2 regions of the Paraburkholderia phytofirmans OLGA172 genome follow, and region 2 is predicted to be linked to the other one. Evidence: riboswitches for the same ligand, from Rfam matches in the RefSeq annotation. Region 2 holds a riboswitch; the other holds the start of a gene.
The links. A riboswitch is a leader RNA that binds a small molecule or an ion and turns the genes downstream of it on or off. The one in region 2 is predicted to bind thiamine pyrophosphate.
Positions count from the first base shown of each region.

Region 1: linked by a shared signal. The riboswitch ahead of thiC (phosphomethylpyrimidine synthase ThiC) and the one ahead of AYM40_RS18680 (FAD-dependent oxidoreductase) in region 2 are both predicted to bind thiamine pyrophosphate.

Region 1 covers NZ_CP014578.1:3,133,130-3,136,653, forward strand. Annotated here, with positions in the region: gene AYM40_RS13705 (DUF1223 domain-containing protein) at 1-654, opposite strand, end outside; gene AYM40_RS13710 (GreA/GreB family elongation factor) at 1,117-1,527, shown strand; TPP riboswitch at 1,682-1,800, shown strand; gene thiC (phosphomethylpyrimidine synthase ThiC) at 2,077-3,524, shown strand, end outside.
Region 2 covers NZ_CP014578.1:4,237,671-4,241,194, forward strand. Annotated here, with positions in the region: gene AYM40_RS18670 (thiazole synthase) at 1-108, opposite strand, end outside; gene thiS (sulfur carrier protein ThiS) at 148-345, opposite strand; gene AYM40_RS18680 (FAD-dependent oxidoreductase) at 435-1,565, opposite strand; TPP riboswitch at 1,795-1,918, opposite strand; gene AYM40_RS18685 (ABC transporter ATP-binding protein/permease) at 2,285-3,524, shown strand, end outside.

The DNA.
Region 1 (3,524 bases), 1.1 Mb from region 2:
GTGATGCAGCATTGCGCCGCTGTTTTCCCCGGCTCTGACCTGCGAGTTCAACGCGTTCTGGTAGACCGCGACGTAGGCATTCAGTGAGCCCGTTGCGTCCGCCGCCTTGCTGGTGAATTGCGCATCGACATTGAAGGCACCCTTCGCCTCGTGTTTCAGTTCAAGCGCCACGTTCGCCCGAGCGGGTTCGGCGACGACCTGGCCGACACGGCTCTGAAAACTGTCGCGTTGCGACCAGCTGCGCAGTTCGCGGCCCGATACGAAGACCTCAGGCGTGTAGATGGTGTGGCCGCCGGAGAGGTCGGTGAGGGTTTGCTGACGTTCGGTAAAGCGATGCTGCGAGAAACGGTCGGTCCAGCCGAGGCTATTCCAGTAGTCCACATGCAGGGCCAACGGCACGATGCTTTGGGTTGCGCCGCTGTTTTTCCACTGGCTCAGCCAGTTGTCGGCGGGCGGGCAACTGCTGCAGCCTTCGCTGCTGTACAGCTCTACTAGCGCTACGCGGTGGGATGGGCTGTGCGACGCGCATACGGCAGCGGCTGCGCTTGCCAGACCGCTGGCCGAGAGGATCGCGAGCGCTACGGCCAGCGCGATTACGCGGGTGAGGTAGCGGGTGGCATACCGGTTCGCGTAGCGGGTTCGTGCGGTTTGCATGGCGTGCTCCATCAGGATCTGCACGTTTGTCGGACCACGAGGTCACTTATGACAGCCTATTCTGATTTTTATTCTGGCTTGGGATGTTCGCCTAGGGTCTCGACCGTTCCATGAACGATTAAGGAGACACCCGGGCCGTGCTAACATTCACCTTTCGATTGCGTCGGTCAAGCTTTCTGTCCGGCGCGCCCCCAACACCTTCCGTTATCTGCCGGCTACCCCGATGCGCTTTCCGTTCTCCCGTGCCCTCACCCGCTTGCGCCCCCGCCGCGCAACCGGTTGCGCACGCGCGGACATTGCCCCGCCTCACGCCGGCCAACCGTCCCGAACGCTCCCGCTTCTCGCCGCCCGGCGCCCGATCTGACGTTGCTCCTTCCTTTGCCGGAGCCGCGTCGTCGGGCTCCGGGCCGATCTCATCCGCACGCAGTCCCCTTACATGCAGATCGAAATGGAGAACCCATCATGAAAAAGACGAAACCCTGTTACCTCACCGAACTCGACGTCGCCCGTCTTGAAAAGCACGCAGCCGCGCCCGGCGCCGACGCCAAATTGCAAGACATGCTCGACGACGTCCTCGAACGCGCTGTGATCGTCGAATCGCGCGACATCCCGGCGAATATCGTCACGATGAATTCGCAAGCCACCCTGGTCGACGAAACCAGCGGCGAGCAGATGACCTGGATCGTTGTCTATCCGCCCAACGCGGACTTCGCGCACGGCCGCCTGAACGTGTTTTCGCCGGTCGGCCTTGCGCTGCTCGGCGCCAAACGCGGCGAACGCATTCGCTTCACACCGCCGAGCGGCACGGAAAAAGTGCTGAAGCTCGAAAAGATCCTGTTCCAGCCCGAAGCCGCCGACGATTTCACGCTGTAAGCGCAGCACATTCGCGACGCGGAACTGCTGCGCCGCACCATCCCCGGCAGCCCTATCACAATAAGAATAGTGCGTAGCTGACGGGCGTTATCTCCGACATCTGACTTTTTCAAGACGGGTTGCCAAGCACCGCCCGGGCGGTGTATCGTGTGCGCTGCTAACGCGGGGGTCCTGCGTCGCACGGAGGTCGGAGGTCCGTGTTGCGTGGGTGAGAAATACCCTTTGAACCTGATCTGGATAATGCCAGCGCAGGGAAGCGTACGGATTTCGCACCTGACCTACTGTTTCATCCCTCGCGAATCCGCCAACTTCCGTCTCGTCTCCTGCTTAGCGGCCCCACACATGGGACCGGAGTGCGTGCTTTGCATGGGACCGGAGTAAGTGCTTTGCATGGGGCTAGAGTAAGCGCTAAAGCGCCAACTCTAGCCGACAGCTGAAGTGCTAACTCCTGTCGACAGCTAAGGCACCCACTCTCGTCGACCGCAACAAGTTGCATGGGACCGGAGTAAGGCGCTAACGCGCCAACTCCGGTCGACAGAGGAGATCCGCATGAACGCCAACCCGAAGTTCCTTTCCGCCGACGCCCACGTCGATGCCGCCGCTGTCGCGCCGCTGCCGAATTCCCGCAAGGTCTACGTGACTGGCTCGCGCCCCGATATTCGCGTGCCGATGCGCGAAATATCCCAGGCGGATACGCCGGATAGTTTCGGCGGCGAGAAGAATCCGCCGGTCTATGTCTACGATACATCGGGACCGTACTCCGATCCGGAAGCCAAAATCGACATCCGCGCCGGTCTGCCCGCGCTGCGTCAAGCCTGGATCGAAGAGCGCGGCGACACCGAAGCGCTGACGGGCCTGTCGAGCGACTTCAGCCGCGAACGCGCCGCCGATACCGCCACCGCCGATCTGCGCTTCCAGGGCCTGCACCGCACGCCGCGCCGCGCGATCGCCGGCAAGAACGTCTCGCAGATGCACTACGCGCGTCGCGGCATCATCACGCCGGAAATGGAATACATCGCGATTCGCGAGAACCAGCAACGCGCCGCGTATCTGGAAAGCCTGAAGACGAGCGGTCCGAACGGCGAAAAACTCGCCGCGATGATGGGCCGCCAGCATCCGGGCCAGGCATTCGGTGCGAGCGCTTTCGGTCCGGACGGTCTGAAGGAAATCACCGCGGAATTCGTGCGCGAAGAAGTCGCCCGCGGCCGCGCGATCATCCCGAACAACATCAACCACCCGGAAAGCGAGCCGATGATCATCGGCCGAAATTTCCTCGTGAAGGTGAACGCGAACATCGGCAACTCGGCGGTGACCTCCTCCATCGGCGAAGAAGTCGACAAGATGACGTGGGCGATCCGCTGGGGCGGCGACACGGTGATGGATCTGTCCACCGGCAAGCACATTCACGAAACGCGCGAGTGGATCATCCGCAATTCGCCGGTGCCGATCGGCACGGTGCCGATCTATCAGGCTTTGGAGAAGGTCAACGGCAAGGCGGAAGACCTGACGTGGGAAATCTTCCGCGACACGCTGATCGAACAGGCCGAACAAGGCGTCGACTACTTCACGATTCACGCGGGCGTGCGTCTGCAATACGTGCCGCTGACGGCCAGGCGCATGACCGGTATCGTCTCGCGCGGCGGCTCGATCATGGCGAAGTGGTGCCTGGCTCACCACAAGGAAAGCTTCCTGTACGAGCACTTCGAGGACATCTGCGAAATCATGAAGGCGTACGACGTGGCCTTCTCGCTTGGCGACGGCCTGCGTCCCGGCTCGATCTACGATGCCAACGACGAAGCACAACTCGGCGAGTTGAAGACGCTCGGCGAACTCACGCAGATCGCGTGGAAGCATGACGTGCAGACGATGATCGAAGGTCCGGGCCACGTGCCGATGCAGTTGATCAAGGAGAACATGGACCTGCAGCTGGAATGGTGTGACGAAGCACCGTTCTACACGCTGGGACCGTTGACGACCGATATCGCTCCGGGCTACGA
Region 2 (3,524 bases):
ATCGGATAGCGATTGCAGCGACGGATAGCGCGAGGTGCCGAGCAGCACGCGGCTCGCGAAGGTTTGGCCGTAGAGCGTGAGCGCGTCGGCGGTTTGGGGGAAAGTCATTTGCATAGTCCTGGTCTCCGGCAATGCGTGGCGCGGGGCTTAGCCGCCGGCCACGGGTTGCACGACATCGAGCTTGTCGCCCGGCTGCAGCGCGCGCGCCGCATGCTGGGTGCGTGCAACGAAATCGCCGTTCAACGCGACCGCGAACGGCGGACGCGCGCCGAACGCGGCGAGCGCATCGGCAACAGTCGCGCCTTCGGGCAGCGACAACGACTTCTGATTGATATGAATGTCCATGGTGTTCGAATACGGTTCAATCGATGGCAGGAAGCGACGCGGCGCGCGCTTGATTGCCTGCGGTTATTTCATCCGCAGGCGCGCAACGCTCATGCCGGCTCCCGCGTGGAATCCAGTTGAAACAGCTCGCTCCAGCGCGCGGCACTTTGCCAGTCGGCGAAGGCATCGGCGTCGCCGATACGGCCGTCGAGCAGCGCCGCGGCGAAGCGCACGGCTTCATCGGCGACTTCGGGCACGATCATGTAGCCGTGCCGGTACAGGCCGTTCACGCGCAGTGTCTGCGCGCCATCCCACAGCAAGGCCGGACGGTGGTCCGGCAAAGTCGGGCGGCACTGCGAATTCAGTTCGAGGATGCGTGCTTCGCCGAAGCCGGGGTGCACGGAAAACGCCGCGCTCAGCAGTTCGAGCGCGGAGCGTACGCTGACCGGCGACATGTCTTCGCCTTCTACTTCGGTGGCGCCGATCACGTAGAGATCGTCCTGCTTCGGCGCGATATACAGCGGATAGCGCGGATGCAGCAGGCGCACCGGCCGCGTCAGCTTGATACCGGGCGCGTGCACGCGTGCGACTTCGCCGCGGATACCGCGCAATGTGGGCAGCACGGGCTTTGCGCCCAAACCCCGGCAATCGATCGTGATGCGCGCGGGTGGCAGCGCGTGATCGTCGACCGGCGTGTTCCAGTGCGTTTCGACTCCGCGCTGGGCAAGGCCCGCAGCGAGCGCGGCCAGCACCTGACGGTTATCCAGCTGACCTTCGCGCGGCAGCAGCCAGCCCTGATTGAAGCGGCCCGCCAACGCGGGCTCGGCGGCGCCGATCTGGGGACCCACAAGCGGGACGAAGCCGCCGTCGAGCAATTCGGCAGGCGCGTTCGAGCGCACACGGCGTTCGAACAACGGCGCTTCGGTCCGGTCGGCGTGATGCCACACGACGAGCGTGCCATTGCGCTGGAAGAACACCGGTTCGGGCAATTCGGCCAGCACTTGCGGCCAGGTGTCGAGCGAGCTCGCGCCAAGACGCGTGATCAGCAATTCAGCACTGGCGGCTTCGGCCAGCGGCGCCAGCATGGCGGCGGCGACCCAGGCTGCGGCTTGCGAGCCCGCGGCATCGCCACGCTCATAGAGCGCCACGCGATACCCTTGGCCGGCGAGACGCCACGCGACCAGGCGTCCGCACAGCCCGCCGCCGAGCACGGCGAAATCAGGTTGAGCTGAACGGTTCATCGCGCCCACTCCGAGTCGCAACGGCAAGCAAGGCTAAAACAGCGCGGCGCACCGACACAGCCGACGAGGGCGTGGCGCGGAGCAAAGCACTTGTATGAAGAATAGGCGGTCATCGAATCCTTTCCGTACGGCACAAAAACGCACGTACCCAGGACGAAACCGGCGGGTGAGGCCGGCCGGGCAATACGCGAGTCCAATGACGGACGCCGCCCGGCGGGGAATGGAAGATTGGCTGCTTCCGGAAACTTCCCGCGCCGGTATTACCCGGATCGGGTGCAAAGGGTCTCTCTCAGCCTTGCCGCCGTTGCGTGAGAATCACGCAGCCTGTGGGCAAAGCACCCCTGTTTCGTCGAAGGTCATTAGACCATAAAAGGCGCGGCGCCCGCAAACCAATGGCCTGCGCAGTCGCGCGCATTTGACCCGGCACCATCCTTCGATTCATCAATACGGCCGGGGGCGGCGCTCTGGCACAATGCCAAAATCGGATGCCGCAGGAGCCAGGCGCGGGCTGCAAGCTTCGCCACCCGCGCGACGGCGGCATCGAGGCGACACCTCTGAGCGGAAATTAATTTTCACTTAAGGGCTTCGCGCCAGAATCGGGCGCCCGCCCGGACGTGCGTTCGTCGAGCACGACGCCCGGGGTACGCACCGCAAACCCGCCGTGGGGCCGGCCCGACTGAGGCCAGCCCGGCACGGGCCAGCACTTCACCAGGATGCTCATGACACTGAATACCGCTTCCAGCCCCGTGCTGCCGCCGGACGAAAAAGTCTCCGCCTGGAGCCTGATCAAACCTTACTGGGTCTCCGAAGAACGAAAGACGGCGTGGGGGCTGCTCGTCGCGATCATCGTGATGAATCTGCTCGTCGTGTGGATCAACGTGCGCCTGAATCGCTGGAGCGCCGACTTCTACAACGCGCTGCAGACCAAGAACGTGCACGACTTTCCGCACCTGCTGATGGTGTTTTCGGGGCTCGCGTTCGGCTTCATCATCCTTGCCGTGTACGGCCGCTATCTGCGCCAGATGCTCGGCTTCCGCTGGCGCCAGTGGCTGACCACGCGGTATCTCAACGAGTGGCTGCACGACAGCGCCTTCTACAGGATCGAACGCGACCGGCTCGCCGACAATCCCGACCAGCGGATCAGCGACGACCTGCAATCGTTCGCCACCACCACGCTCTCGCTGACGCTCGATCTGCTGTCCACGGTCGTCACGCTGGTCTCGTTCATCACGATCCTGTGGTCGCTGGCCGGTGCGCTGACCGTTTCGCTCGGCGGCATGCCGGTGCAGATTCCAGGCTACATGGTGTGGGCCGCGGCGCTTTACGCGGTAGTCGGCTCGGTAATCATCCAGAAAGTCGGCCATCCGCTCGTGTCGATCAATTACCAGGCGCAGAAAGTCGAGGCGGATTTCCGTTTCGGCTTGATCCGTCTGCGTGAAAACGCCGAGCAGATTGCCTTCTACGACGGCATGGAGACCGAGAAGAAGAACACCCACTCGCTGTTCGGCCGCATCCGCGACAACTGGTGGCAGGTGATGAAGTACACCAAGCGGCTCACCTTCGTGCTGAGCTTCTATGGTCAGATCGCGATCATCTTTCCGCTGGTGGTGGCGGCGCCTCGTTACTTCGCGGGCGCGTTCACGTTCGGCGTGCTGATGCAGATTTCGAGCGCATTCGGCACCGTCAGCGATTCGTTTTCGTGGTTCATCAACAGTTACGGCACCCTGGTCGAGTGGCGCGCTACCGTGAACCGGTTGCGTGAATTCAGCCGTGTCGTGCATGCGCCGCGTCTGAAGGAATCGGTGTCGCCCGCCACCGCGCATGGCGGCATCAACCTGCATTTCGTCGACGAAGACAAGCTCTCGACCGATGGCCTCCAGCTTGCGCTGCCGAACGGCAACCCACTGTCGCGCATCCGCGATATCGCAATCACGCCGGGCTCGCGCTGGCTGGTGCGCG